One region of the Bacillus cereus group sp. N8 genome, then DNA from elsewhere that is predicted to be linked to it. Evidence: riboswitches for the same ligand, from Rfam matches in the RefSeq annotation. Region 1 holds a riboswitch; the other holds the start of a gene.

Region 1 (16,173 bases):
TAATTTGGCATCAATTTCTGGACCACCACCATGAACAATCACTACCTTATACTTTTGTTGCAATTTCTTTATACAATCAAAAAACAGATCATTTAATTGATTCAACATACTACCGCCGCATTTCACTACAATATAATCGCTCATCTTCCCTCTCCTTATGTACGATAACAAGCGTTTATTTTCACATATTCATAGCTTAAGTCACAGCCCCAAGCTGATCCTGTTTCTTCTCCTAAATGTAAATAAACATCAATAATAATTTCATGTTCTTGTAATCTCTTTTTCATTTCCTCTTCAGAAAATGTTTGAGGCTCACTATTTTTTAATACCGAGATAGATTGAAGAGTAATATCAATTGTATTTGGATTAATAGCTACTTCACTTTGTCCAATACTACTAATAATTCGCCCCCAATTTGGGTCCTCACCGTATATTGCTGTTTTCACAAGACTCGAACCAACTATTTGCTTTGCAATTTTCTTTGCCTCTTCATTTGCTTTAGCCCCTAGTACATTTACTTCAATTAACTTCGTAGCCCCTTCACCATCTTGCGCAATTTTTTTTGCTAAATCTTCACATAACTTTTGTAAAGTAAATACGAAAGTTTCCCAATCTGTATGTTCCATATTTATTGGTTTCGTTTCCGATAATCCACTTGCCATAACTATGACCATATCATTTGTAGAAGTATCTCCATCTACTGTAATTTGATTAAATGTATGATTCGTAATTTGTGATAATGCTGTTTGCAATACTTCATGCTCTATATTGGCATCTGTTGTAATAAAACTAAGCATCGTTGCCATATTCGGATGAATCATGCCTGAACCTTTAGCAACACCAGCAATGGTCACTTCTTTTCCATCAAGGATCATCTCATAGCAAGTTTCTTTCGTTATAAGATCCGTCGTTAAAATCGCTTCAGAAAAAGAATGTGCTTCACTTACTTCCTTTGTCGGTATAAGAGTTGCAACTCCTTTTCGGATTATATCCATCGGTAAAGGAACACCAATTACACCCGTTGAAGCCACTGCAACGTAGTTTTCTTTCACTCCAAAATGTTCCGCCCCTAATGCACGCATCTCGTATGCATCTTGTAATCCTTTCATTCCTGTACAAGCATTTGCATTTCCACTATTGACGATAATTGCTTGCAATTTCCCCTCAGCTGCTATACTGTCTTTCGTTACTTGCAGCGGGGCTGCTTGTATTTGATTTGTTGTATAAACAGCGGCACATGATGCTGGTACATCACAAACGATTGCACCTAAATCCTTTTTCTCCTTTTTCAAACCATTTGCAGTACCGATTGCCGAAAAGCCTTTCGGCGTTACAATTGAACCATTTTCTAATTTTGTAATAGACTCTACTTTGATCATCATGTCCCCCTTATAGATAAAGCGGCATATGCTGTAAACCCGTTGTTTCTTCTAGTCCCGCTAATAAATTTGCATTTTGAACCGCTTGCCCAGCTGCGCCTTTCATCATATTGTCTATAACAGAAACGACTGTCACTCTTCCTGTTCTTTCATCGTAAGCTATCCCCATATCACAATAATTTGAGCCCCTCACTTCTTTTGGACTTGGAAACTCTCCTTGCGTGCGAATTCGAATAAAAGCCGATTGTTCATACGTTTCTTCATATAATTTTTGAAGTTGTGCTATCTTCATTTCTCGTTTCACTTTCGCATAAAGTGTAACCATAATCCCCCGTGATATCGGTATTAAATGTGTACTAAACGTGATTGGATTCGTTTCCCTATTCCACTCTGCAAGCATTTGCTCAATCTCAGGAACGTGTTGATGCTCATTTACTTTATAAATGTGCAAGTTATCGTATAACTCAGGAAAGTGAGTCATTGTTGTTGGCGTTTTGCCCGCTCCAGATACTCCTGATTTCGCATCAATAATAATCGAATCTTCTTCAATCATGCCGATACGTACTAACGGCGCTATCGCTAATAATGCCGCTGTAGCAAAACATCCTGGGTTTGCAATTAAATCTGCATTTTGAATCTCGGACCTTTTCCATTCACTTAACCCATATACTGCTTTCCTAAGAATTTCTTCCTGTGCAGCTTGCCTTTTATACCACAGTTCATATGACGAGGGATCTATCATACGAAAGTCTCCAGATAGGTCAATTACTTTTAAACCCACCTGTAATAATTTTGGAGTTAACTCTACCGATACTCCTGCCGGGGTTGCTAAAAATACAATTTCCGCGGTCTTTTCTATTGCCTCCACATCAATTTCTTGTAACGTATGGACAAGAACATTTCGAAGATGCGGATATACATTTGTTATACACTCACCAACTTGTGAAAAAGAATGGAGAGATGCTATCGAAAAATATGGATGTTGTTCTAATAACCGAATTAACTCAATGCCTCCATATCCAGTTGCTCCAATAATTGCGACTTTCATAAGCTCCTCCTCATATCGATTCTTTAAATTAAGTATGATTATAATATTGTATATTTATAGAGTCAATTAAATATTTATAAATTTTTAAAACTTAAAAAACTTAATTTTACTAAGAAAACAATATATACGATCTAATTTTTATACAAAAACAATGTATAATAGTATTTTTATTTCACTTCAAGTACAATAAAACAATACATGTATACATACAGGTGGGGAAAAACATGAATGAAAAATTAATTGAGAAAATGATTACAAAAAGTTTTCGGCAATATCAATGTAATCCTGTTTCAAAAGAGGATCAGGAAATGCTAATTAAACATATTCAAACGATGATTCATTCAAATACTGAAATTGATGTATACGAGGCAGTTGAGGATATCGTTTACGATTATGTGACTGGAAAATAAAAAAATAGGAGATTTCCATATGGAAATCTCCTATTTTTTACTTAATGATTTGCCTGCAACACGTTCAAATAAACCTGGGAATAATGCGTAGAGCTTTGGCCCCATTCCCATCCACTTCGGCAAGTTTACTTCACGTTTTTTCGTTTGCATCGCCTTTACGATTTGTTCTGCTACATATGTTGGCTTTAACATGTAACGTCCCATATTTTTCACATATGTACCTGATTGATCGGCTATTTCAAAAAAGTTCGTGTCTATCGGTCCTGGGTTAATTGCTGTTACATACACATTTGTGTTAGATAACTCCATACGCAAACTATTCGTAAATCCTAATACAGCGTGTTTTGTTGCTGCATAAGCACTCGACTTCGGAGTTGCAATTTTTCCAGCCAATGAAGCAATATTAATAATTTGTCCTTCGTTCCTTTTTACCATATAAGGTAATATCGCTTTCGTACAAGCTACTAATCCAAATACATTGACTTGAAACATATCCTTTACTTCATCCATTGAAGCATCTTCAAACGTTTTAAAAATACCAAACCCAGCATTATTTACCAATATATCAATACGTCCTACTTCTTGTAATACCTTTGAAAAAACAGATTGTACTTTCGTTTCTTCACTTACATCTAATACATAGTAATAGCAAGGCGTATTATAAGTTGCTTTAATTTTGTCTGCTAATGCTTGTAGCTTCTCTTCTGTTCGAGCCATTAATACTGGAGTTGCTCCCTGCTCTGCAACTTGCATTGCAACTTGCTCTCCAATTCCACTAGAAGCACCTGTAATGACGATTACTTTGTCCTGTAAACGTCCCGTCATTGCTGTCACCTACTTTGCATAATAAATCAATTGTGGTGAAGATTCATCAATCATCACTTGTTGATTATATGCTAAAAAGTCTAATTGTCCAACAGTTTCTGAGATAGTAAGTGGCAATTGCTCTTTATATAATACCGGAAATAGTTTTACACATACTTCAAATGCTGTCATTGGCTTTTCCTTTAATAGCTCCAGCACTTTAAAAGCACGTGTCTCTTGCTTTTGTAATCTTGTTTCAATAAGTTGTTTCACATTCAGAACATCTTCCCCATGCCCGGATAAAATACGTGAAATATTCATTTCACTTAAACGTTTTAACGTTTGATTATACTGCAACAAAGGATGCGCTCTTTCTGTTTGCCCTTCATATGGTGGTTCTAATATTGGATTTGAAGAAATATGACTAATGAGAGCATCTCCACCAATTAATATTCCATCTGATTCTCTATATAATGAAATATGAGTAGAAGCATGACCTGGGGTTTCAATCACTGTAAATCCAGGTAACGAATCTATACGATCTCCCTCTCTCACGGTATGTGTTAACGACCTATTACAAGAATATTTAAGTGTCTTCGTCGTCAATAATGCCTCACCATTCAAAAATGCTGCTGGAACGCCGAACTGCAAGGCCGTCTCTTTAAAAAATTCATGATACCTCTTTAAAAATTCGGCATTCTGCGTGATCCAAGGTTCATTCCAAGGATGTCCAATAATCTTTACTTTTTCAGAAAATGTATTTAAAAGTCCACAATGATCCGCATGGTGATGCGTAATAACTACCGTTTCAATATCTTCTATCTTATACCCTAATGCACCTAATTGGCTTTCTAGTGCCTTCTTTGCTTCTTCTGTATTTGTCCCTGTATCAATTAACGTTAATGCTTCTCCCTCAACTAAAAACACATTCACTGTCTCAACTGCAAATGGAACAGGAATCTCCATTCGATGAATCGCCGTCATGCTTAGCCCCCCTGTCTTTTTCCGGTTCAAAAATGAATACCTCTTCAGTTTACAACTTCCCTATAAATTTGTCATTATTTTCAGATAAAAAGAGGTGTTTTCCATAAAAAAACGAATTTATGTACATTTATAAGTATTTCTAACCAAATTTAAAGGAGGAACATCATGTCTATTCAAAACATTTCCTTTCTCGGTGCAGGCTCTATTGCCGAAGCGATTATTGGTGGTTTATTAAACGCAAATGTTGTTAAAGGGGAACATATCACTGTAAGTAATCGTTCTAATGAGACAAGATTACAGGAGTTACGTAAAACATACGGTGTCAAAGGTACACATAACAAAAAAGAATTACTTGCTGATGCAAATATTCTTTTTCTAGCTATGAAGCCAAAAGATGTCGCAGAAGCGATGATTCCTCTTAAAGAATACATAAATAATGACTTGCTTATTATTTCGTTGTTAGCAGGTGTTTCTACTCATTCAATTAGAAACCTACTTCAAAAAGACGTTCCGATTATTCGTGCGATGCCAAATACATCTGCGGCTATTTTAAAGTCCGCTACTGCTATCTCACCTTCAGAACATGCAACGGAAGAACATATTCGCATTGCAACATCGTTATTTGAAACAATCGGTCTCGTCTCTGTTGTAGAGGAAGAAGATATGCATGCTGTCACTGCATTGTCTGGAAGTGGACCAGCTTATATTTATTACGTAGTAGAGGCGATGGAAGACGCCGCAAAAAAAATTAGTTTAAAAGAAGATGTTGCAAAATCACTTATTCTTCAGACGATGATTGGTGCTGCTGAAATGCTAAAAGCAAGCGAAAAACACCCTTCTATTTTGCGAAAAGAAATTACTTCTCCTGGCGGAACTACCGAAGCAGGTATTGAAGTGTTACAGGAGCATAATTTTCAACAAGCATTAATCTCATGTATTACACAAGCAACGAAACGATCACATGATCTTGGAAAAACATTAGAAAAAATAGCAGAAGAAACATAAAAAACGGAGCTCAATTTTATTTGAGCTCCGTTTTTATTTTAATCATATGCTTCTAGTTATTACTCTTACCAAAAATCTCTTCTTGCAGACGACGACCTGTTGGTGTTGCTGCAAGTCCACCTTCTGCTGTTTCACGAAGTGCTACTGGCATCGTTTGTCCAATTCTAAACATCGCCTCAATAACTTCATCACATGGAATTGTACTAGTTACACCAGCTAATGATAAATCAGCTGAAATCATCGCATTCGCAGCTCCTGCTGCATTACGTTTTACACAAGGTACTTCTACAAGCCCTGCAACAGGATCGCACACTAAACCAAGCATATTCTTTAATGAAATTGCCATCGCTGTAGCTGCTTGATCTGGTGTTCCACCAGCCATCTCAACTGCGGCTGCCGCTGCCATTCCACTTGCTGAACCTACTTCAGCTTGGCAACCTCCTGCAGCGCCGGAAATACAAGCATTATTCGCAACAACCATACCGAAAGCTCCTGCTGTAAATAAAAATTCAATCATTTCTTCGCGTGTCGGCTGTAATTTTTCTTGCAGTGCAAAAAGTACACCTGGCACTGTTCCAGCAGATCCTGCTGTTGGTGTTGCACAAATGATTCCCATCGCCGCATTTACTTCATTTGTTGCGACAGCTTTACTCACTGCGTCCAAAATCGTATCTCCAGATAAGCCTTTTCCACTCTGCATATACGCTTGGACTTTCACAGCATCCCCGCCAGTTAAACCAGTTGGTGATTTTACACCACGAATACCGCGTTCTACTGCTTGCTCCATCACGACTAAATTCTTTTCCATTCCAGCAATTACTTCTTCACGTGTGATACTTCTTGTTTCCATTTCACATTGAATCATAATTTCTGCGATTTTTACATTTTGCTCTTTAGCTTGCGCCACTAGTTCCGCTGCGTTCCGAAACATGGTGTGTCCCCCCTGCAATTAATCCATAATAGTTACTTGACAAATATTTTGTTGCCCATTTATTTCCGCGATTACTTCATCTGCTAATAATTCATCTGTTTCAATGACCATAAGCGCTCTTCTTCCTTTTTCTTTACGAGAAACACTCATTGTACTAATGTTAATCTCATGCTTAGCAAGAATTGAAGCTACAGCTGCGATAGCACCGAAGCGATCATTATTTACAATAAGTAGTGCTGGACTCGTGCCTGTTAATTGAAGATCGAATCCGTTTAATTCTACAACTTCAATTTTACCGCCACCAATTGAGCAAGCAACAACTTCAATTTCCTCTTCACCTTTATACAGACGAATTTTCGCTGTATTTGGATGCGGAGCATTTGCATCTTCTTCAATGAATTCCACTTCAATCCCGCGTTCTTTTGCAATATCTAACGCACTTGGAATACGTAAATCATCTGTTTCAAATCCTAGTATTCCACCGATTAGCGCTACATCCGTACCGTGACCACGGTATGTTTTTGCAAATGAACCATATAATGAAATGCTAACTCTCTCTGGCTCATGACGAAACAACTGACGAGCAACTTGCCCCATTCTTGCCGCGCCTGCTGTATGTGAACTTGATGGGCCGATCATAACTGGACCAATAATATCAAACACTGAGCGATACTTCATCATAACTCCCCCTAAACCTCTATGAAAAAATTATTTTCTACTATTCTATTAAGCTACCGAAACGGTTGCTTTTCCAGTCGTACCACAAATTTGTTCCGTTGTACGAATTGGATAGTTTTTGAATAACAATGAACCAATGTATCTTGAAATAATACCAGTTATAATAATAAATACGAAACTTAGCATTACCTTCATTTAAAAATAATATAAGATAATCCACAATAAAGTCTGGTAGCAATCCAAAGTTTAACACAGAACCCCTTACAAGCATAGCATAAACAAGTGAAACTCCCATTGCTTTCATACCTTTTGGTGCTTTAAAGCTAAAGAGTGAAAAAAGACTTAGTACAAATAATAGTAATATCCTTTTATAATCTCTATGTTGCTCTCTCTGCTTAGTCAACTTCACTTGTTAAGACAAATGGCTAAAACGCATGTAGCCTACAATAAATTATAATCTGCCCTCATTATAGCTTGTTTTTAATAAAACGCTTACTTTTAATGAATTTTAAAAGTTCTGAATAAAAATCTTTTTTTGCTATTTGTACCACTCGTAAGTCGTCTGACTTATATAACAGTTTTTCTAGATAATCGGTATTATGTATTTTCATCCTATATCTTCACTTCTTTAAAACTTTCTGTGTCATCCAATATAAACATAAAATTATAACAGTTTTATTTTAAAATTTTTTTAGAAATAAAAAATGGCAACCTTTCGTCACCATTTTTTCACAACATTATTATCTTTCTACTGGAAATGATTTTAAATCCGTAGCTATTTCTGTATTAGAAAATAGCTCTCTTGCCTCTTTCAATAATTCCTTATATGTATCTCCTTGATAACGAGAACTAATATGAGTCAATATTAATCGTTTTGCATTTGCCTGAAGTGCAATACTCGCAGCTTGCTTAGATGTGGAATGAAAATAGTCATACGCTTGTTGTTCATCTTCTGCCGCAAAAGTTGCTTCATGAACAAGTACGTCTGCGCCTTGTGCCAGCTCTCTACTCGCTTCACAGTATCTTGTATCACCTAAAATGGTAATAATTCTTCCCTTTTGAGGTGGACCGATAAAATCTTTTCCATTTAGTATCGTACCATTTTCTAACTCAACTACTTCTCCATCTTTTAAACGTTTAAAGAGTGGACCGGGTTTCACACCCATCTCCAGCAATTTATCGACTAAAAGAGCACCTTGTATATCCTTCTCTACAATACGATATCCAAAACATTCAATACCATGTGACAATCTTTTCGTTTCCACATAAAATTCATTATCTTCAAACACAGTACCTTCTTCTGTTATCTCAACAATTTCAAGTGGATATTTTACATGTGTCGTACTTACTGATAATGCTACTTCAATAAATTGTTTAATTCCTTTTGGCCCGTATACTGTTAACGGTGTTGTTCCACCTTGAAACGAACGGCTTCCTAATAAACCTGGCAATCCAAAAATATGATCGCCATGTAAATGCGTAATAAATATTTTTTCAATGCGTCTTGGGCGCACAGATGTATGTAAAATTTGATGCTGAGTCGCTTCACCACAGTCAAATAACCAAGTCTGTCCTCGTTCTTCTAACAATTGCAAAGCAATTGCCGAAACGTTCCTTCCTTTCGAAGGAACACCTGCACCAGTTCCTAAAAATACAAATTCCACTTTCTTTCCTCCAGCTCTTTATATAATCTATCTCTCATCTTACGGAATGTTATTTCAAATGGCAAATTGAATTTGCATAACCAATCATCTAGACAACTATATAACACGAACATTATAAATAAAAAACTTAACAATCGTTCGTGTTTTGTAGTAGAATAATACTATCACATTTCAAGGGAGCGTTTTATTATGAAAGAAGTATTTCGTTTACAAACTGATTTTTCATCTTCATTTGATCGCTGGGTAAGTTCTTTCGTTTCTGATCACCCAGCACAACTAGAGTGGACGACTTTAAAAGAATTAATTCATGAATATACAACATCTCATACAAATGAGACGTTACCAACATATATTTCTTCAGCTTTAACATATTACGCACAACGCGTTTCAACGACAAATAGTTCAGAAATTGTCATTTTTGAAAATGCTACAATTTCATAATCTATAATAAAAAGCACTGTAATCAGTGCTTTTTATTTATGTTCATTAAAGTATTTATTTTCCCACCTTATTTCAAAAATACTCCTCTTATTTCCTACTATATAGCCATCATAAATCTATTTAATTTTTCAAAAAAAAGATATTGACACTACAAATTTACAGTGCTAACATTCAACATGTAATTGAATATGGTCTCTGTTAGGTGAGGCTCCTGTATAGAGAAACGCTGCTGCCCAAAAATGTCGAGAGACGCCAATGGGTCAACAGGAAAGGTCGGAATGAAGGCCTTTTTTAACGTAGCTGGTTTCAGTACCTATGCTATACAGTGCTAAAACTCAACGAGGGAGAGGTGCGTATGTTTTGTCATACACAAAAACTGTTTTTATCTATGTTTACTAACAGTCTTTGTTGTTGACTCTTTTTGACTACGAATTCAGACCTTTACTCGTTGTGAGTAAAGGTCTTTTTATGTCTTTATGCACCTTACTATGAAACAAACATAGCATATTCAGAAACTACTAATTGTACGGAGGTGAGGAACAGTGACAAGTGATGATTCGGCCCAGATACCCATATGTTTTACGTTAATTTTTCACCATGTAGGTAGGAAAGAAACTGTTCCTCCCAATTTTAAATAGTCGAGTAACAGATTGTTTCCTCCTTCATGAAAAAGGAGGAACTACCAATGTTAAATTTAAACAGACAAGAAACGAAGCATGCTTACAATCGAGATAGCATGCAAACAAATAACAAAGTATTAGTGGAAGTTGCAACACAAGATATAAACTCTGCATTAAAACTTCTAGAAACAACAGAAAATGGACTCTCGAAACAAGAAGCGTCTCGTAGACTTTCTTTATATGGTCCGAACGAAATTGCTCATAATAAATCATTGCCGTGGTACATTCAATTTCTGCTGGCATTTAAAAATCCATTTATTTTTGTTTTATTAGCTCTTGGAGCACTCTCTTTTTTCACAGATGACATACAAGGAACAATTGTCGTATCTGTAATGGTACTGCTAAGTTCAACGATTCGCTTTTCACAAGAATTCCGCTCTCAAAAAGCCGCAGATAAGTTAAAGGCTATGGTTCGAACAACCGCGAGCGTCTTTAGAATAGATGGATTTGTACACGAAACAAAAAACGTAACGAATTTAAATCGAAATTATACAATAGAAATTCCAATTGAAGAACTTGTACCTGGCGATATTATTTCACTTTCAGCCGGTGACATCGTTCCAGCTGATGTGCGTATTTTATCAGCTAAAGATTTATTTGTTAATCAGTCTTCATTAACCGGGGAAGCACTTCCTGTAGAAAAATACGAAAACTGCTACCATACAGAAAATAAGCATATGTTACCGAAAAATATGAAAAAAAATTTCAATCCACTCGATATGGAAAACCTTTGCTTTATGGGTACGAATATTGTAAGCGGTAGCGCAAAAGCTGTTGTCGTTTCAACAAGTACCGATACGTATTTCGGCTCTTTAGCGAATAAAGTAATTGGACAGCGCACAGAAACAAGCTTTGATAAAGGTGTAAACAAAGTAAGCTGGCTCTTAATTACATTCATGCTTATTATGGCCCCCATTGTCCTTCTTATTAATGGATTCACAAAAGGTGACTGGCAAGAAGCTTTCTTCTTCGCTATCGCTATTGCAGTTGGTCTTACACCTGAAATGTTACCAATGATTGTAACTGCTAATTTAGCTAAAGGTGCTGTTAACATGTCTAAGCAAAAAGTTATTGTAAAACAGCTAAATTCTATTCAAAACTTAGGTGCGATGAACATTCTTTGTACAGATAAAACTGGAACTTTAACAGAAGATAAAGTTGTCCTAGTTCGTCATTTAGATCCTAACGGAAATGAATGTGATCGTGTATTACACTTTGCCTATTTAAATAGCTTCTATCAAACGGGATTGAAAAATTTAATAGATAAAGCTGTTATTGAGCATACAGAAGAAAAACAAAAGTTCGACCCTTCAACGTTTCAAAAACTAGATGAGATTCCATTTGATTTTGCTCGCCGTCGCATGTCCGTCATCGTCAAAGATATCTCAGGTGAACATACAATGGTTTGTAAAGGTGCCGTAGAAGAAATTTTATCAATTTGTAATTACACTGAATCGAATGGACAGGTTGTTCAACTTACCGAGGAAATACGTTCAAATGTCAAACAACTAAGCGAGAAATTGAATGGCGAAGGTATGCGTGTGATTGCTGTAGCCTATAAAAAAGATAGAAAACTAAATGATAAAGAGTACGCTGTAAAAGATGAAACTAATATGATTCTCGCTGGATACATTGGCTTTTTAGATCCACCGAAACCATCTGCAGCTGCTGCTATTCAAGCATTACAGAAACATGGTGTACAAGTAAAAATTTTAACTGGTGATAATGAAATTGTTACAAAAAAAGTTTGTAAAGAAGTGGGATTAAATATTGGAGAGCCTATCCTTGGCTACGAGATCGATCCTTTACCAGATAAAGCATTAGCAAAACTAGCCGAAGAAACAACAGTGTTCGCAAAACTAAATCCAATGCAAAAATCTCGCATTATTCGTGTCTTACAAGGGAACGGTCATACAGTAGGTTATATGGGGGATGGTATTAACGATGCCGTAGCACTACGTGATGCTGACGTTGGAATATCTGTTGATACTGCAACCGATATCGCAAAAGAGTCTTCCGATATTATTCTGCTTGAAAAAAGTTTAACTATATTAGAAGCTGGTATTTTAGAAGGACGCACTACGTTCGGAAATATTTTAAAATATATTAAAATGACGGCTAGCTCAAACTTTGGAAATGTATTTAGTGTGTTAGTAGCGAGTGCTTTCATTCCCTTTTTACCGATGCTTGCCATTCACCTTTTAATTCAAAACTTGCTTTATGATATTTCACAGCTGTCTATTCCATGGGACAAAATGGATAAAGAGTTTTTAGAAAAACCGAGAAAATGGGATACTGCAAACTTACGGAACTTCATTATTTGCATCGGTCCAATTAGTTCCATATTTGATATTATCACATACGTAATCATGTGGAATGTCTTCGGTGCAAATACACCTAGCGAACAATCGCTATTCCAATCCGGTTGGTTTGTCGTTGGGTTACTAACTCAAACATTAATTGTCCACATGATTAGAACACAGAAAATTCCGTTCATCCAAAGTACTGCATCAATACCAGTTCTCTTATTAACCGCTTGTATTATGGCAATGGGAATTTATATTCCGTTCTCACCACTTGGTGCAGCAGTTGGTTTACAAGCATTACCACTATGCTACTTCCCGTGGCTAATAGGAATATTATTAGGTTATGCTTTCTTAACACAATTTCTGAAAAGAGTTTATATTAAAAAGTTTCATAGCTGGTTGTAAAAATAAGAATGAGTGGGTACTCCCCACTCATTCTAAAAAACATAACACGTACTTATATGTACGGAGGTGACCATGATGGTATGGTATGACATTGTATTAAGATTATTGATAGCAATCATTGTAGGAGCTTGCATCGGAATGGAAAGACAATGGAGACATCGAATGGCTGGTTTGCGGACAAATGCTCTCGTATCACTTGGTGCCTGTATATTTGTTTTATTATCCGTCATGCTTGATCATGATGCTAGCCCATCACGTATCGCTGCCCAAGTTGTTAGTGGGATTGGCTTTTTAGGAGGCGGCGTTATTATCCGCGACGGTTTTAGTATTAGAGGACTAAATACTGCGGCTACTTTATGGTGCGCAGCTGCTGTTGGCACTCTTACAGGCGCTGGCTTCCTTCTTGCAGCTATATTAGGTGCAGCCGGCGTTTTACTAGCAAATATACTACTTCGCCCAATCGCTCTCTTTATGAATAAAAAATCAAAAGAAGAATCACCTGAACAAACAAACTACTTCCTTTCTCTTACTTGTTCAGAAGAAAATGAAGCACATATTCGTTTTTTACTTATGCATATGGTAAGTACAGAGGGTCTCGGTTTAAAAGAGTTATATAGTGATGATGTAGATTCTAATCAAAAAGTCTGTATACAGGCTACATTACATTGCAAGACAAATGCGGCTATCTTAATTGAAAAAATAGTAAGTAGAATGTTATTAGAATCTGGCGTTACTGCTGCTGGGTGGAAGACTTCTTTAGATTTAGAAGCGAGTTAAATATGAAAGGTGCCATGATATTTACTGCTTCATGACACCTTCTACATAAACTTATTTTCTAACTTTTGTTGAAACGACTTCTCTTGCTTACGTAGTAGTTGACTACCTCTCTGTAAAAGCGATGTTCCATACTTATCATTAATTTGATCAATGACAGCAAGTAGCGGTTCTTTTTTCGCATCCTCTTCAAATGAAAACAAATCTAATTGTTTCACCGATTCTGTCTTCCACTCTATTTCAGTAGCTGTAACACCTAGTAAACGAACGGAATCACCGTCCCAATGTTGCTTCCATAAACGGGATGCTGCTTGAAAAATATCGCATTCTTCCCAAATCGCATTTTTCAATTGCTTACTCCGTGTTACTGTTCGCCTATCATGGTATTTAATCATAATTTGTATATTATAGCTGACAAGGGTTCGCTTTTGTAACCTTTTACTCACTGACTTTGATAAACGTTCTAACATATCAAGTAATTCTTTCTCTTCATCCATATCCTTTGAAAAGGTCATCGAATTACCGACACTTTTATGCTGTCCCATTTGACTCGGATCAACTTCCCTATCATCCATACCTTTTGCACGTCTTTGTAAATCAACACCGTGCTTTCCAATTTTAGCGCGAATGATATGCTCGTCTCCCTTTGCCAATTGTTCAATTGTCTGTATATGAATATCATTTAATTTTTCAGCTGTTTTCTCTCCGATTCCATGCATCTCTGCAACTGATCGTGGCCAAATAATTTCTGGAATATCACGTTTTCGAAGCACAGTAATACCAAGTGGTTTTTTCATATCTGAAGCGGTCTTTGCTAGAAAAAGATTTGGAGCAATTCCAATACTACACGGAAGCTGTAACTCTGTTAATAACGCCCCTTGAATCATCTTTGCTATTTCAAGAGGCGAACCGAGTGCATAGCAATCTGTAATATCTAAATACCCTTCATCTATCGAAACTGGTTGTATTTTTTCTGTAAAACGGGAAAGTATTTGAAACATTTGAAATGAAGCTTCGCGATATAGTGTAAAATTAGGACGCCTCACAACTAATTGCGGGCATAATCGCTTTGCTTCCCAAAGGGGCATCGTCGTACGTATTCCATATGCTCTCGCTTCATAACTACATGTTATGATAATCCCTTTTCTCTCTTTTTCATTCCCCGCAATCGCTAATGGCTTTCCTTGTAATGATGGGTCATGAGCAATTTCGACAGATGCGAAAAAACAATTCATATCTACATGTAAAATAACACGACCATTTTTCGGATACATTTCTCGCATAATACTCATCTCCTCCAAAGAACATCCGTTCCTTTATTATATCAAATTCATGTACAATATAATAATTACTTATTCTTTTTATCCTTATTTTTGCTATACTTAATACGAAGTATGGATATTATTGTAAAAGGAGTGACTTATTATGAAACCAAATAATAAGCTCAACTATACATTCGTTATTATTATTTTAATTATCTTAATCAATTATTTGCTACTTCCGATGTTCAATATTAATGTGGCTGGACTCCTTCCTCGTTTACTTAGCATCGCAACAACTTATGTACTCCCATGGATTTTCTTATACTGGCTTATCCGTCTTGTGAAAGCAATTGAATCAAAATAAAAAAGCGTGTAAATCACAATTGATTTACACGCTTTTTCTAGTTAATTACTTCGCTACTTCTTCAATAATAGCTACAACTAACTCTGCTGTTTTCGCTAATTCTTCAACAGGAATTTTTTCATTTGTTGTATGAATTTCTTCATAACCAACTGCTAAGTTAACTGTTGGGATACCGTGTCCTGCGATTACGTTCGCATCACTTCCGCCACCACTTTGGTGAAGAGAAGGTGTACGGCCAATGTTTTCAGCAGCGCGTTTCGCAACTTCTACAACGTGATCTCCATCAGCAAACTTAAAACCTGGGTACATAACATTTACTTCAACGTCTGCATGGCCACCCATTTCTTTTGCAGTTGTTTCAAATGCTTCTTTCATTTTTGCAACTTGCGCTTCCATTTTCCCATTGATTAAAGAACGAGCTTCCGCAAAAATTTGAACATGATCGCAAACGATATTTGTTTGTGTGCCACCTTCAAAACGCCCAATATTTGCAGTTGTTTCAGAATCGATACGACCAAGTGGCATCTTTGCAATTGCTTTTGCTGCGATAGTAATTGCAGATACACCCTTTTCTGGTGCTACGCCAGCGTGCGCTGTTTTCCCACGAATAATCGCATTCACTTTCGCTTGTGTTGGCGCTGCAACTACGATTTCACCAACTTTTCCATCGCTATCTAATGCATAACCATATTTTGCTGTAATGCGCTCGCGATCCAACGCTTTTGCACCAACAAGACCAGATTCTTCTCCAACTGTAATAATAAACTCAATTTTACCATGAGGGATGTTTTTCTCTTTTAAAACACGAATTGCTTCAAACATAGATGCTAAACCAGCTTTATCATCCGCTCCTAAAATAGTAGTCCCATCTGATACGATATATCCATCTTTAATAGAAGGCTTAATTCCATTACCAGGAACTACTGTATCCATATGAGAAGTGAAATAAATTGTATCAACACCGTCTTTTGTTGCTGGTAAAGTACAAATTAAGTTACCTGCACCATGACCAGTCACGCCCATCGTGTCATCCTCAAA
Region 2 (16,173 bases), on a different contig from region 1:
TTTGGACTTGGATTTGGTGGCGGTAATCGAAAAAATAAAAAGCTTGTAGTTTGATAATATTCAAACTACAAGCTTTTTTCATTCTACAGACTACACTTCCTCTTTTAAAACGAATTCATCACACCACCTAATACTTGTACAACTTATGCAAAGAGAAGAACATCTCAAGTTATTTTAGTTGTAATAAGCTGACCCGCTTCATTTATAGTAACTTTCCATTTTACTCCACCAGCAGTTTTCATAATTACACCTTTACTTGCTTCTAACTCAATATCTCCAAACATTCTTCCACCAGTTGTCGCTAACCAAGCATTTCCATTTTCCATAGAAGACCTTGCAAAAATACGATTAATTCGAAAACGCTTATGGTCTTGAGCGTAACCACTCAATGTAATTCTTACTTTATATAACAGATTAGCTTTCATATTCGATATAATTGTATCTCCAACATTTAATGGAACATCTGCCGCGATAATCCAACTCCCAGTTGCACTTAATGCATATTCAATTTTAATTTTCTTTGGGCTCTCTCCCCATCCAAAGTACATCCCAATACAATTCAACATTTTAATCGGATTTTTCGTAAAGTCCAGTTCAATAACAACTGGATTACTATCTGGAACATCGATATAATTCACACTTTGTTCATCTATTAAATTAAAACAATTAGCGATATTTCCTCCGTAAGGTAATTTCCCACTTACTTGCTTAACACTATACTTCAGTTGAGCATTTACTAAAATATCATCTTGATTTCCTATTAAATGTGGTTTATTCAGCGTCAAAGGTAACTGAATCCGTAGTGATTCTTCATAAGTAGACTTACAAACATTGTATTGTCCGTTATCTACAATAGTTGTTGAAAGTAAATTTGAAAAAAGGTAGTTACGATGAGAATTGGAAGAAAATTCAATTGCTATTTGTTCACTACTCATCCGGTACGTATCCCAAATCATACAGTTAAATGTATTATAAGCACCTGAACAACGAATTGCTTTTTTCGTTTGTTGTCTACATTGCACTTGAATATCATGAAACGTATTTCCTGAGCTTTCATTTGGTAAATCACTATTCCCATCTACTTCTATTCCATACTGACATCCATCAATAAATATAGATTGAAATACATTTGCGTTAATCCAGCAAGGTGTATTTATATCATCTATATATTCTGTCTTCAAATGTATTGCAGTTTGAAAGTTTTTAATTTGAATAAAGTTAACTTGAAAGAAACTAATATAATCCCATGCTTTTTGACAATAAAAGTGTATAGCCTTACCTTTATATGACGACGTTGCATTTATTATATTTATATTTGAAATAAGAGAGTGATTAGGAACTTCTATTTGTTGTGAACCGGAAACATAAATAACAGATGACTGAAATACTTGATTAATAACTTGAATAGTACCGCCAGTTATAGAAGCATTACTTTGTAACTCAAACACATTAAAATCTCCATCAATTTGCAGCGTTACGGTAGGATCTAACTCTAACCTTACGTTGGATTTAATAACAATCGGCTTCAATATTTTATACGTATTTACCCCTGTAATTCTTACCGTCGAAATTCGGTTCGCTACACAATAATTAATCGCTTGTTGAATCGCTAACGAACTATCACTTCCCGAATTCGGAACTGCACCAAAGCAATCAATATGAACACTATTTTCTGGCGCACACTCCTCTTGTGAAGAAATATATTCTGACAAAATAAATTCACTCCTTATATTGCCTTTTTCATATAATATGTGAGTTCTCTCTTAAAAGTTTGTATCATAAAAAAAACAAACGACCTCCACGGTCATTTGTTTAATTCATATATATCCTTCGTTTCTTCTACCATTTTAGTTAACGAGAAATTTTTTTCCGCTTTTTCTCGCGCTTTCACTCTAATATCATTCACCTTTTCTTCATTTCCTTGTAATTCCTCCAGCACGTCTGCGAATTCGGATTCGCAATATTCAGACACCAAAACACCTGATTCTCCATTTATTACCGCTTCATTTATTCCGCCGACATCTATTGAAACAATTGGCGTTCCTGTAGCCATTGCTTCAATTACTACCATTGGAAACACTTCACGAAAAGATAATAAAAGTAATACATCCATATTTCCTATAAATTCATGTGGTTCTGAAACATTTCCTAACATCTTTACACTTTGTTGTAAACCATATTTTTCTATTTCTTTCATTATAGATTCTTTCTCCGGTCCATCACCAGCAATATAAAACATAAAATCATTTCTCGTTTTTAACACATCTGCAATTTTAACAAATAGTTGATGATTTTTCTCCTTAGATAATCTCGCTAATATGCCTATCCTATAAATAGATTCTTTCTTTCTCTGCTGGAATAAAAACTTTTGAATATCCACACCATTATAAATTGTTTTGATTTTTTCTTCAGCTACACGAATTGAAATTAAATTCTTTCTTTCAGACTCACTTACTGTAATAATATTATTCACGTATTTATTCATGAAATAACGAAAGATCATTGGCATTTTCTTTTCTAGTATCGTAACATTATGTTTCGTATACACAACTTTTATCTTTCTTTTAATAAACTTTTGAAGTAACAAAGCATATAATACCATTCGTAAACTATTTGCATGAATAATATCTATCTTTCGTTTACAAATTTCTTTTCGTAAATCATAAACATTTCTCAAATGATTCCAACGGCTGAGCAAAATGAAATTTTCTTTTTTATTTAGAGATTGATATAATTCCCCATCACCTGCCGCTGTATAAACCGTAATGTTTTCATATTGCAAATTGTTTTCCAATTTACAGAAGTAACTCTCGGCTCCCCCAGTTATCAATTTATCTGTCATCAACAATATATTCATACTTGCGTCTTCCCAACTACATTGATTTTATTTTTTCTATAAGCATGATAAGCATACTTACTAAAATAAAAAAAGGTTTGCAATGAATTAAGTGGTTTTTGTGCTCTTAACAGCTTCCAATATCGGAAGGCCGCCCTTATTTTATTTCTCGAAACAGAATTTGTAACAATCCTATATTTTGCCAATACCTGCTGTATCCCTTTCGCTTCATATCCTTTACTTAACAAGTTCAGCCATAATGCTGTATCTTCTGGCTGCACACTAGGCATTTCAATACAAGGAATCTTCTCACGATCAAGCATCACTGTTAAACACCCAATAATTGTGTTTCCTACTAAATAATGATAATCAACAAATTCTGGTACGTTCACCTCTTTATTCAGGTCATTACTATTTTCATCAATTAAACTATAGGACGTATACGAAAACGCAACATTCGTTCCTTCCATAAATAACAATTGCGTCTCCAATTTATTTGGTAGCCAAATATCATCACTATCTAAAAAGGCAATATACCTTCCTCTCGCTTCTTTAATCGCTATATTCCTAGCTTTAGCAGCACCCCTATTTTCTTCTAATGATAATAACCGAATTCGCGAATCCCCTTCTATCATCTCTTTAATTTTTACAACTGAGTGATCCGTTGAAGCATCATCAACGATAAGCATTTCCCAATTTTCATAAGATTGACTCTGCACAGATGTGATTGTCTCACCAATAAAACGTAAACTATTATAAGAAGGTGTTATTATAGAAACACAAGGCGCCTCGTTATGTACTGATAGACACTTTACCATCTATCATTCCCCTTCCTTCATATGTTGAAATGTACTTCACAACAACTGCTAAAAATAGAAAGAAAGCTTCGTTAATAATAAGTGACAATGACATCATCTGAAATAAAAATGCAATCATAGTCAATAAAAGATATGGCTTTTCACGAAACAAGTTATACTTAGTCAACTTCACCATTAGAATACATAAAAAAGCGCTATATAAAAGGAAACCAATTATACCTGATTCAGATAAAATTTCTAAAAATGTATTGTGTACATATAGTTTTTCATTGTACTGATACTCATAATAATTCGAGAAATTAAAAGCACCGATACCGATATATGGATTAGATAAAAAATATTTAAAAGCAGCTTCCCATAGTGTAAATCTGCCACTCCCATTATCGTGTGAAAAATCAGAAATCCGACCATTCAATATATCATCTAGTTGTCCACCCATTACTACATTCGCTAAACTAAAAATAATAACACTAAATAATACTAAACCCATTATTATTTTTACTTTTTTAGCAAAACTGGACATGCATACATATACAAAAATGACGAGCGCAATTGCTAAAATACCGCCTCTGGAAAAAGTTAATAAACTCGTTGTAACACATAGAATCAACCCTATTACATTGGTGATATTATATAAATTCGTCATATAATACATAAAAAATATTGTATTATAAAAAATAAAGATGTTGGGATCATCTAATAATCCAATTAATCTCGGATATCCTCTATCTACTAATAATCCAGCATAAATCTCTCTCTCTTCTCCGCCATATAATCCAAAATGTTGTAATCCAACTATATAGAGTATGAGACTTACAATATTAAATACTAATCCTACATAGACAATGGCTGACTCAAGTACTACTATTTCGGTGTTCCCCAGTAAATTCCTCATAATAAAATAACATCCTAAAACAAGTAATACGCCAAAAATCATACGAATACTAGCACTTAAATATATAGAAAGAATACCACTTAAACAATAGATGAAATAAAACAGTAAAAATACAACTTCATGAAAATATAGCTTTCGAATATAAAAATCTTTAATTGTTAAACAAAAATAAATGACTAGAAAAATCATATATATCTTCAAGGAAAATCCTATATATATGTTGTATTTACTTAACATAACAAAGAAAGTTAGAAGAAAAATCCATTTTATCGAAATTTGCATATTATTTTCCATAGGCTATATCCCCTGCTTCGTAATATAATCCTTTTCTCGTGTTTTTCTTATAAATGAAAGAATAAGTTTTTTAAATTCGTGATCATATAGGAATATCCCAACTACTACGATTAACGTATTAAGAACAAGTGCAATCAAATTATATGTCTGTAATACATATTGCACTCCAATAAAGGTTACACCAAAATAAATTGTATACGGTATTACAATTTGGAATACAATTTTTGTCCTCACTGTACTTACTGCTATATATCCAATCAAAGCCACTATTTCAAATAAAACCATAGCGTAAGCCGCTCCTCTGACTCCACCAATGCTACTGAAGCTATATAGCATAATTCCTCCAATCACTAAAGCAATACACTGTACGGCAGTTCTCTTATTTTGAAAGCCACTCGTTGTTAAACCATCCGCGATAGCAATATTTAAACTTTGTAATACAATAAGAAAAGATAGTATTTGGAGCGGCTCTATTGCATTATTCCATTCCTCATGAAAAAATATAGAAATAAAATAGGGTGCTAAATTATATAAACCTATCGTCATACATATTCCCACGACCGCCATTGATTTTATTTGAAGCATATTTAATTTCGTATGTTCTTCTAAATTATTCTGATTATAGTGTTTAAAGAGCACTGGAAAAAATGCCCCTGCAATTACCCCTGGCACTTGATATAAAGCCGCTGGCATCCGATAAGCAACCGCGAAAACCCCCACCATACTTAACGGTAAAGTATAATTGAGTAAGATGGGTGCTAATTGTGGCGTACTCATTATTAAAAAACCACTAACAATAAAAGGACCTAATTGCCAAAACAATCCTTTATGAATTGCTACTTTCATATTCATGCTCGTCTTTTTTCTCATAACGTATATGCTAAATAAACCGCCAATCATATAACCAAAAGCATATAAGCGAGCTGTTGTATACACTGGTAACTCTCCGAAAATGCAAAGGCATGTAATAATAATGACAACTGATGCGGATACAACTTTAATTAGTGCTATATATTTCATACGTTCCATAAGCTGAAAATAGGCAATCGCTATATTTTGCCATGTAAGGCCTATTAACATCAGGAACATTATGTTTAACATCATATAAATTAAATTCTTATCCTCATATACATAATGAATGGCTATATAACCAATTACAGAAATAGAAATAAGAAGAAGCATCCTTATCTTTACGTATGAAGATACAACCGTTTCTAAATCTACTCCATCCTTTGCCCCTTCTCGAAGAAATGTATTACTAAGCCCTAAATCTGTAAAAAATAACATTACAAACGTAAATGCTATTGCAACACTAAACATCCCGTAATTTTGGGCATTAAAAAAGTTGGCTAAAGCAATTAAGCTAATGGCTTGAAGAAGATTAGCTAAAATCGTACTATAAAATAGATGTACAATATTGTTTAGAATGGATCTACCCATACCAGTTCTCCTTTGCATGTAACCTACTTATATTTTTTGTATTATTTTAATATTTAAATAAAATTATATTTACTATCTTGCACCATTCCCGTTCAATACAATAAAAACTGTCTTACATAAAATACGAATATCCATTTTAACCGTCTTCAATTCAATATATTCCATATCCAATTCCAACTTTTCTTTCGGATCAAGATTATATCCTCCATTTATTTGTGCCCATCCTGTTAACCCTGGTTTCACTAATAAACGCTCCCTGAATTCCGGAATAGTAGCTTCAAATTTTTTATAAAAATACTCTCTCTCTGGCCTAGGGCCAACAAAAGACATATCACCTTTTAAAATATTTATTAGTTGTGGTAATTCATCAATTCTCGTTTTTCTTATAAACAATCCAACCTTTGTAATTCTCGGATCATTTTCATTTGCCCATTGTGGTCCGTTCTTTTCCGCATCGCTAACCATCGATCTTAATTTAAATAAATAAAATTTCTTTCCTTTGATTCCTAAACGCTCTTGAAAATAGATTGGAGCCCCCGATGTCTCTAAAGCAATCAAAACACAAAAAAACAACATAATTGGTATCGTAAAAAGTAACAATATGAGTGAAAATATAATATCAAACAAGCGTTTAACACTTCGATTCAAAACCTTATCCTTTTCTTGAGCCGGAATAGCATACAACTTCGCTTGATTTGTTTCACGAATCATGGATCGTTACCCCCAAATTCAAGAATATAAAACTATACCAAGTAATTCACATTCTTTCCGCTTTATGTCCGCTATTACTTTTTTCACTGTACGCAGAGAATCTTTCCGCTTTTTGACTGCCAAAATTACTCCATCACATTTCTCCGCAATAATATACGTAGTAGGAAGCTCAAATACTTCGGATGAATAAAAGAAAATGTAATCAAAATCTTCTTTCCACTTAGCAATTACATTATCAAATTCATCCATAGCAACTAAGGGCGTTCCGCTGTGTACTGTTTTTTTTGCAGGAATACAATACAAGTATTTAGACAAATCACTTGAAAAAGTTTCATAATTAGATGGAGGGGAGCTTATTATATCGTTTACTGTTGTCATATGATCACTTTGTAATAGTAGGTGTAGTTTAGGGTCCGAAAAATTCACATCGATAAGTAACACCTTTTTTTTCATTTCCGCAAACACTAGCCCCATATTTACTATAAGCGAGGCAACGACGCCTCTGTCCTTCGTTGAAATAACTGAGAATAGTTGTTTTCCAGATTTTTTCAACTCGTGATATACAGTATAAAACTGCTCTTTCATCAGAGCATCATGCGGATCGAATGGTAGCTTTTTCTTTGTCTTAAACATCGACATGTTCACCTCGATATATAGATGATTGCTTATCAACCTCTGTAGGTTTCTTTTTTCTTTTCGGTTTCATATTTATATGACCAATAACAGAGACTGTCGTTATTTTCTCTAAATCTTGTTCCACGTATATACGTTCATCAAAATAATCTCGAAATATAGCTAAACCTACACCAACAAAAAAACTAACAATTAAAGAGATAGGAATGATAAGTTGAAATTTTGGAAACAATTTCTCCGCTTTTTCCTGTAAGTCTGGATTAATCAATATTTTTACTCCCTGTACATTCGTATATTGTTGAAAGCTTTTTTGAGATTGTTCTGCCAATGACTTTACAATTTCTTTCACGATTTTAGGATCCGAATCTTTTACTGTAACAGTAACAATTTGTGAGTTGTCCGTATTCACTACTGAAATTTTTTGTGCTAATTCATAGCTTGATTGTTCTAATTTCAAAGTGTTTTTTACTGTCGAAATAATAAGTGGACTTTTTAAAATGTCAACAAACGATGTTACAAGTTGCTTATTTTCTTGTGTTTTATTCGCTGTATTTTCCTTATTAAACTCATCTAAATTTCCAACAAGAATTTGCGCTGAATATTGATACGAAGGCTTTAGCACATACATAGAAATAAGAACTAGAGAAACGGTTAAACAACACATCGTCAAAATGATCGTTACAAATCTTCTTTTCAATAACTGTTGAAAATCTTTTATACTCATTTCTTGCTTCAATTATTTCACCGCCTTTGTCTGAATAACATCCTGCACATCATTTTCTACAAATAACTCTTTCCTCTCTCTATCAGCTCGTTTTGTTACATACTTTCCGACTCTAAATGCAAATTTTTCTACAAATACATACGAAATCATTGCTAGTATAAGCGAAAGAATAAGCGACAAAATTAAAACAATAGGTAACGGTAATATTTCATGGAGCACGTATATAAGAGAAAATAAAGATATGATATGGTATAAATAAAGACTGTAAGAAATCTTCCCCAAATATAACAAGTATTTATTATGCAGCAAGGACGACAAAGTTGATACTGACAAGCTTAATATGACAAATAGACATGCGCTTATCGCTACTACGTAGTCTCGAAATATAAAATTATTGAGCACTTTAATTTCTCCAATAAGCCCTTCATACATATAAAGTAAAATCGCAAATAAAAACCATGTAATTTTCGTATTTTTAGTACACTTACTATAAAAAGCTATTAAATTATTTTTATACTTCGCAACTAGTGCTCCTAGTAAAAACAGCACTGTGTAATGCAACGTTAATACATAGCTTGTTAATGTTAAACTCGAGCGAAATAAGAATAATATCACGACAGAACATATACTAAAACTAAACAATGATAGTAATGAACCCCTTACTGTTTTTCGTAAACAAACCATCAAAACTAACGGAAAAATTATAGATATTCGCATTTCATGTACAAGTGACCAAATCACACTGTTATATGTATCAGTATTATATTTCCCAACCAATAAAACATGCTGTGCTATTAGACTTGAAGAACTTTCAATCGTCCATGAGCGATTAAACCATTCGCTTAAATAAGAAATACCATATTTACTTATTGTAGTCTGGCATATAATAGCTATGACTATTGCCACAATATACGGAATATATATTCTGCATATACGTTTTAGAAGGTATGATCCATAGCTACTATATGTTTTTTGAATAGATTCATACAAAACAAATCCACTCAAAATAAAAAAGACAATAACTGATTCGTTACCACTACTAAAAATAAGACGTGCAGGCGTTTCTTTTAATAGATATACAACAAATGGTTTATTATCTTCATAACTGTAATTTTGAAATGCTGAGAAAATCATCAAATGATGACCAATCATTACTACCAATGAAGAAATTCCTCTTATAGAATCCAGTTCTTCATGCCTTTCCATCGTTTTACATCAACTCCTAATGAAATGATAATAATCATTTCAAAGCGACATCTTTATTCATATTCCTCTCCTTTCTTTTCATTCCAATTTTTCATATTAAAATGATTTTATAGTATAAATTTGAGTGTATTGTAACATTTTTTGTAATATTATGAATAGTTAATCTTTAAAATTGGCATATACCAATTTCAACCTCGAAAAATGGGTAATATTGTTAGAAAAACATTATAAAAATACCTTGCATATTTACAAAATTAAAGAGAGGAATAGTGTTTTTCAATATAAAATAAAAAAGATAGCCTTTATAGGCTATCTTTTTTATTTTATTTAATTACTGGCACCACTATATGCTACATGTCGTTTCTCAATTCTTTCTTCAATTTCTTTCATATTTTCTTTATTATTTAATAGTGATTGTTTATTTTCAATTAATAATTGTTTAAAAGATTTTCTCACTTTTTTTCTCATTTTCATTGTCCTCCTTGGGGGATGGTTTATATAAAAGATAAAGAATTATCTGGTTGTTCTTATAATAATTGATTGTTGTGAATTCTATTTGAACTTCATATGAAAATTACGTTTATTTTCTGACAACTTTGTGAACAACGCAAAAAAGAGATCATCCTAAAACCATTTTGAAGTTGCTTCATTTAATTATATAAATTGCTATTTTCGTCATCTTATATCGATTTATCTTGTCGAAATATTTATATATTTCAAGATGAATTCTATATTATCCCATTCACTAAGATACTGTTTTCCAAAACAAAAAAAGAAGGTGTCACCTAGTCAACGTTCGACTCATGTAACATCCCTCTTTCCAAACTATTTATAGCATATTGATTAATATTTCAGGTCTTCCCCAATTCATTTCGTTACAAACAAATCGTAGTTTTTCTTCGTTCATTGTGTGTAACCCTTCTTCTATTGAGCATGAAATTGGAACTTCACAATGAATTTGCGCTAATTGTAAAGAGATATTTAAGTTCTCTAAATCACTTTCAATTTTTGTACGCTGTGCTTTCGTTAATGATGCTATATTTTCTAGTACTGCCGATACTGTACCATGTTCTTGAATAAGCTTATACGCTGTTTTTTCACCAATACCTTTTACACCTGGATAATTATCACTTGTATCTCCCATGAATGCTTTTGCATGGACAATTTGCCAAGGTTCTACACCTTTCTCTTCCATGATTTTCTCCGGTGTATAATACTCATAATTTCCAATTCCTTTACGAAGAAGCATAACTGTAACGTTCTTTTCAACAAGTTGAAGTAGATCTGTATCTCCAGTTAAAATATAAACTTCCGCTTCGTTACAATATTGTTTTGCAAGTGTACCGATACAATCATCCGCTTCATAACCTTTCATACCGATGACTGGAATAGATAATTTCGCAGTCATTTCTTGCACTAAATCAAATTGTGGAATTAATTCTTCCGGCGGTGCTGCACGATTTGCTTTATAATTCGAGAACGATTCTGTTCTAAATGTCGTACTTCCCATATCCCAGCACGTTACAATGTGTGTTGGCTCAATTGCTTGTGTTGCCGTTAATAAATGCTTCATATAACCATGAATCCCATTCGTTGGGGTACCATCTTGTCTCTTCATAAATTGTCCGTAGACACTTGTTGCGTAAAAAGCACGAAATAATAGTGCCATACCATCAACTAATAATACTTTTTTCATAATACCTCTCCTACTAACAAAAAATAATAACCTCACGTTATCACGTAAGGTTATATATAGATTACCATTCTACGTTTTTGTTCAACTTTGTCTATTATACATTGTTTTTTTATATTTAGCATCATTAACAAATTAAGACGTTCTACCACAACAAGTATGAAGTATTCCTGAATACGTATTTTTACCTGTCGAAACAACTACAGCTTTTGCAGTTCCGCCAACAATATAAGTACCTTTGAAACATACATTTTCAAGTTCAAGTGGATTATAGTCTTTCATCCGTTTTAATGGAATAAATCGTTTACGTTCTAGATGATAGCAGCTTTCAAATTTCTCAATACTAGCATCGTTTCCTGTCAGCATAGATTCATTCACTAATAAATCATTTGCATAAATAATACGTACATCTGCTGGTACTGTATCGCCCTCTGAAAGAAAAATCATATCTCCAGGTACAAGCTCTTGTACTGGTAGCTTCATCATTTTCAATTCATTGTTTAGCCCTGTTAGGCTAGATGCTTCTACTCTAGAAACAGTAACTGTTTCACATTGTAATTCATCACGTGCATTTTGTTTTGAAAGACCTGGAATCATTTCACTTAGCTTTATCATCACTTCCGCAATACGCGCTCTTTTTGAAATTAATTCATTTCGGCCGTATACTTGAATTCGTTTTTGTGCTTCTTTCACAGATAGTCCGTCTCTTGTTGTTTTAAAATACGCAAATACAGATTTTACATCTCTCGTTGCAATTTCAATTAATAAATCTTTATTTTTTTGGAGCATTATTTGTTCTTTTATTGATTTTTTACTTAGTTTATATGACGTGTTACCCACAGTTTTGTTTGCATATAACATATTATCGTCTCCTCCTTTAAACATAGGAAGAAACGCTTTGTTTCTCAATTTATCCACTTTAGCGTGAAAGTATCTAGTGCTGGAATACTCAAATAAACGCTACATTATGATAAATATAAAGGGAGGAACAAGTCGTTTCCTGCCTACATCATATATTTTTGATTTGAAGCATATGGGTAACGGAACCGAGTCAGAATTTGACATGCTCCTCACCTCCTCATTTATTTTTTAGTTATAATCTATACTATGAAATTACTCATAGCTTTGTAACAAAAAAGACCCTTACTCATAAGAGAGCAAAGGTCATTGCATACACAAATAAGCGATTCCTAATATAATTAGAAATCTACGGACCTCTCCCTCGTCGAGTTTTAGCACTGTATAGCATAGGTTCATTACCAGCTACGTTAAGAAAAACCTTAATTCGATCATTCCTGTTGACCCATTGGCGTCTCTCGACATTTTTGGGCAGTAGCATTTCTCTATACAGGAGCCTCACCTAACAGAGACTTATTTTAATTACATAGAAAATGTTACTCTTATTTAAAATAGATGTCAACACTTTGCATGGGAATTTTTCCTTATTACAACAACTACCTCTCATATACACACTATTTCTCTTTCGACTAATTAAATGAATCAAGCACACATTTCAAAATTAGCAAAAATAAAAACCTTACGTTTAAACGTAAAGTTTTTAATAAGTTATACAACCAGCAATTACAATCCCAATTGAAAGCGATAAAAACATAAGAAAAAGACCGACTGCTTGATTATCTTCTTCGAGACTTTTATTTATATTAAAGCGTGGTGTAAGCCACTCAGCTAAATAAAAGACGATAATTTGAGCCAAAATCCCAACTGCTCCCCACCAAACCATATCAAGAAGTGAAATGGAATTAGCGGCTGTCGAATATAAAACAATAGCTAACCCAAGTAGTCGTCCTCCAAGTACATAGCTTACCGCCTTATTTCCTTGGGCCATTAGCTTAAATTCTTTTACTTTCGTTGTTACTTCCATTAGGAAAAGACCAATGCATAAAAGGCCTAGTGTTACTGCTAAATATAATAAAAAATTAATCATATACTTTCCTCCTTTTTTATACCTACCGGTAAATAGTACGATTCATTCCCCGTAATTTTTTCCCCCGCACGAATACCGATACTACTCGCTTTTCCGGCAATTAAAAACGAACCAAACACATACGACAGTTTCTCCATCCCTTTTTCTGTTTCCAAGGATACGACTGGAAGTTCTGTATACTTTTGAAATATCGGCAGTGACGCTTTATATGTTTGGTGTGCATTTTGAAGCATAATATGTTCGTCCTTATCGCGAATGGTAATTGTGTCCCCTTCTCTACCAAATGAAGGTTTTTGAACGAAAGAACCTTTTCCTAAAAATAAATCTGGTTCTAAATATGTAGGTAACATATATTCTTTAATCCACTGTTGTTCCTCATTTGTATAAAAGGCCTCTTCTTCTGCTAATCCCCAAATAAGACACTGAACTGATTTGGGCTGAAGTAAAAATGCTGACAATGGATTTATTATAAAAAGCTTTCCGGCTTTTACAAGTTGCAACAGTTCCACACCTACCAAATCTCCTGTTTCAGGATCTTGATCCTCAATTAAATCTTCTATCGGATATGTTTGGCGATATAACACATCAATCTGTACTCCATCCCTATCCACTAAAGCATCTTTTGTAATTCTAAGTTCTGACATTGGCACTACTTTATTCTCAACATGGCATAACTGACTCAAATACACAGTCGTATTCCAATCCTCAATATGTTCATGATGTGCTGTAAAAACAACATTTGGGTTGTCTATTCCCTTTGTCGCTTCCATTACGGCTTTTGTAATACCAGAAGATAGTAATCGTTCTTGATCCGAGTTTGGATCATCATAGCCTAGTTTCTCGCAAACTTTTCCATTCATTTGAAAGCATTCCATAATAAAAGTTGGTGTATCACTATTAAACTCAAGCATTTTAATTTGGTTATCATCTGTTAAAACGAAATCAAATCGCGAAATAACAGATTCAGGATATAATCCTTTCATTCTAATGAATGATAAGCTCGCAGGAGGAAACCCAAGTTCAAGAAGCTGTTCGTCACTTAAATTACGCAAAAGTCTAGCAGTCTTAAAAAATATTTTCCCCATTCGTTCAGTTGCTAATTGCAATTGTTTCATAGTCTGATTTGTTATAGAGAAAACATGAAACAGACTATACTCACATTCATATAAATCCGACCAAAAATTCGGATATTTCAAATAAAACTCTTTTCTATCTCTTATGTATTGCGACATATTTTAGCCCCCAAATCCTCCCTTTGAACCGCTTCCAATTCCACCTTTAAATTCCGCAGACGATTGATAAGATTTAAACGCCGATGAATTTTTAAAAGTGGATTTATTTTGATAGTAACTCCCACCATAGAAGTAATGCCCACGATAACCTGAACTACTATCATCACACTGCCATACCCCAAGTTCATCATCCCAATCCCAATCTGAACAACTATTATCATTCGGTTTTGGGGGAAGATCTTGTGCGCAGCCAAATAAAGTGCCAGTCATTAAAGACGTTACGACACCGCCTACTAACCATTTCGTTTTTGTCACCTTCGCACTCCCCTTTTTAAATTCTATTCCTATTATATAAGATAGCATGATAAAGTAGAAGAAAAAGGAAGAAGAGGGATAAAATGCGCTTAGAATATCGAATTAACGATGAAACGAAAGGGTATCCTGCTTTATGGAACTACGCAAATATTTCTAATTCTGAAATCATCGCACGCATGACTTGTGAATATTTTATAAAAGATAAAAATACATATGTTGTTACTGCAACTTCAGTAGATTCAGACGGAACAGCAGTTATATATATTCAAAAAGAAGAGTTTGCAAATGACCCTTCAGACCCTATATACTCCCACATCGGTTTTGAAGTTAGAGAACTACGTGAAACGAGTTCATGCATAATAGATAGTAAAGATATATGGAACTATGAAGAAATTTTACCATCTCTTCATTCAGATATTATATATATTCAGCGCGACGGCATGCATATGGAGTTCACTTTAGATTCAAGAGAGATTGATGAAGACAGAAAGTGCTATATTTATTATGGAAACTTCACAGGTGAATCCAGATAAAGTAGATATATTTATACAACAAAAAAACCTTACGTATAAAACGTAAGGTTTTTATTTAGCCCCACATATGCCGTTCTCTCTAGATGTCCATAAACCTGCTCTCACAGGTGGATGCTCTCACAAATGTTTGTAACTTCCTTCTTAAAAAGACGGCATGTTAGCTACATTTAAATATTGAACTTCCATATTAAACTTATTGGTTTAAGACATGCATAAGCTACGTACACCGTAGGAATTTTATATAATGTTAGTTGAAATAAGACCCCCGCACGTGCCGCTCCTCGTAAATGTCCAAAAACCCGCTACTCGCAGGTGGATGCCCTCACAGTTACCGTACATCTTCCTCCACAAGGAAGGCTTGATGATGGTCGCTAAATATTGAGCTTCCGTATAACTAACATCGGTTTTAGACATAAATAAGTTACGTACACCGCAGGATGTATTATTTACTTGTCGTTATATTATCACATTGTTTCCAATGTGTAAAATACAAAGTTTTTCGAGCAATCTCTTGCTTGTGACCTTATTTTAATACAAATTATTTTTGCATGCAAGTGATTAATCTTCTTCTTTTGCAATTTGATTTTCTGAATAAGAAATCCAATCACTCCAGCTACCTGCATACAATTTAATATTTTGAAAACCAGCTAATTTTAATGCAACTATATTTGGGCACGCTGTAACACCAGAACCACAATATACGATTGTTTCCTTCTCTTTATCGAGATTTTGGAAACGTCCTTGCTGTTCCTCGTTGTTTTTAAAGCGTCCTGATTCTAAAATTCCATCTTTCCAAAAATAGTTTACTGCTGTTGGAATATGCCCTGCCTTCGAATCAACGAGTTCTTCAGCACCAGCATAACGTTTTGACTCTCTAGAATCAATTAACGTAATATCT

The links. A riboswitch is a leader RNA that binds a small molecule or an ion and turns the genes downstream of it on or off. The one in region 1 is predicted to bind magnesium.
Region 2: linked by a shared signal. The riboswitch ahead of JDS80_RS05325 (P-type ATPase actuator domain-containing protein) and the one ahead of mgtA (magnesium-translocating P-type ATPase) in region 1 are both predicted to bind magnesium.

What each region holds. Positions count from the first base shown of each region.
Region 1 covers NZ_JAEHBK010000001.1:346,740-362,912, reverse strand. Annotated here, with positions in the region: gene argB (acetylglutamate kinase) at 1-144, opposite strand, end outside; gene argJ (bifunctional glutamate N-acetyltransferase/amino-acid acetyltransferase ArgJ) at 156-1,379, opposite strand; gene argC (N-acetyl-gamma-glutamyl-phosphate reductase) at 1,390-2,427, opposite strand; gene JDS80_RS01945 (YqzH family protein) at 2,652-2,837, shown strand; gene JDS80_RS01940 (SDR family oxidoreductase) at 2,868-3,662, opposite strand; gene JDS80_RS01935 (MBL fold metallo-hydrolase) at 3,672-4,625, opposite strand; gene proI (pyrroline-5-carboxylate reductase ProI) at 4,791-5,630, shown strand; gene sdaAA (L-serine ammonia-lyase, iron-sulfur-dependent, subunit alpha) at 5,683-6,561, opposite strand; gene sdaAB (L-serine ammonia-lyase, iron-sulfur-dependent subunit beta) at 6,580-7,239, opposite strand; gene JDS80_RS01915 (hypothetical protein) at 7,280-7,642, opposite strand; gene rnz (ribonuclease Z) at 7,980-8,903, opposite strand; gene JDS80_RS01905 (DUF3932 family protein) at 9,093-9,344, shown strand; M-box (ykoK) riboswitch at 9,532-9,699, shown strand; gene mgtA (magnesium-translocating P-type ATPase) at 10,030-12,735, shown strand; gene JDS80_RS01895 (MgtC/SapB family protein) at 12,811-13,512, shown strand; gene JDS80_RS01890 (DNA polymerase IV) at 13,554-14,792, opposite strand; gene JDS80_RS01885 (hypothetical protein) at 14,935-15,135, shown strand; gene JDS80_RS01880 (tripeptidase T) at 15,181-16,173, opposite strand, start outside.
Region 2 covers NZ_JAEHBK010000002.1:237,355-253,527, forward strand. Annotated here, with positions in the region: gene JDS80_RS05265 (beta strand repeat-containing protein) at 1-26, shown strand, start outside; gene JDS80_RS05270 (glycoside hydrolase family protein) at 165-1,712, opposite strand; gene JDS80_RS05275 (glycosyltransferase family 4 protein) at 1,805-2,857, opposite strand; gene JDS80_RS05280 (glycosyltransferase family 2 protein) at 2,854-3,654, opposite strand; gene JDS80_RS05285 (O-antigen ligase family protein) at 3,629-4,843, opposite strand; gene JDS80_RS05290 (oligosaccharide flippase family protein) at 4,847-6,283, opposite strand; gene JDS80_RS05295 (sugar transferase) at 6,356-6,994, opposite strand; gene JDS80_RS05300 (CpsD/CapB family tyrosine-protein kinase) at 7,013-7,633, opposite strand; gene JDS80_RS05305 (YveK family protein) at 7,620-8,363, opposite strand; gene JDS80_RS05310 (acyltransferase family protein) at 8,364-9,557, opposite strand; gene JDS80_RS05315 (FbpB family small basic protein) at 9,885-10,025, opposite strand; gene JDS80_RS05320 (5'-3' exonuclease) at 10,387-11,253, opposite strand; gene JDS80_RS05325 (P-type ATPase actuator domain-containing protein) at 11,386-12,111, opposite strand; M-box (ykoK) riboswitch at 12,460-12,625, opposite strand; gene JDS80_RS05330 (DUF350 domain-containing protein) at 12,809-13,195, opposite strand; gene JDS80_RS05335 (glutathionylspermidine synthase family protein) at 13,192-14,427, opposite strand; gene JDS80_RS05340 (hypothetical protein) at 14,431-14,742, opposite strand; gene JDS80_RS05345 (hypothetical protein) at 14,826-15,275, shown strand; RNA gene ssrS (6S RNA) at 15,330-15,513, opposite strand; RNA gene ssrS (6S RNA) at 15,535-15,717, opposite strand; gene JDS80_RS05360 (sulfurtransferase) at 15,834-16,173, opposite strand, start outside.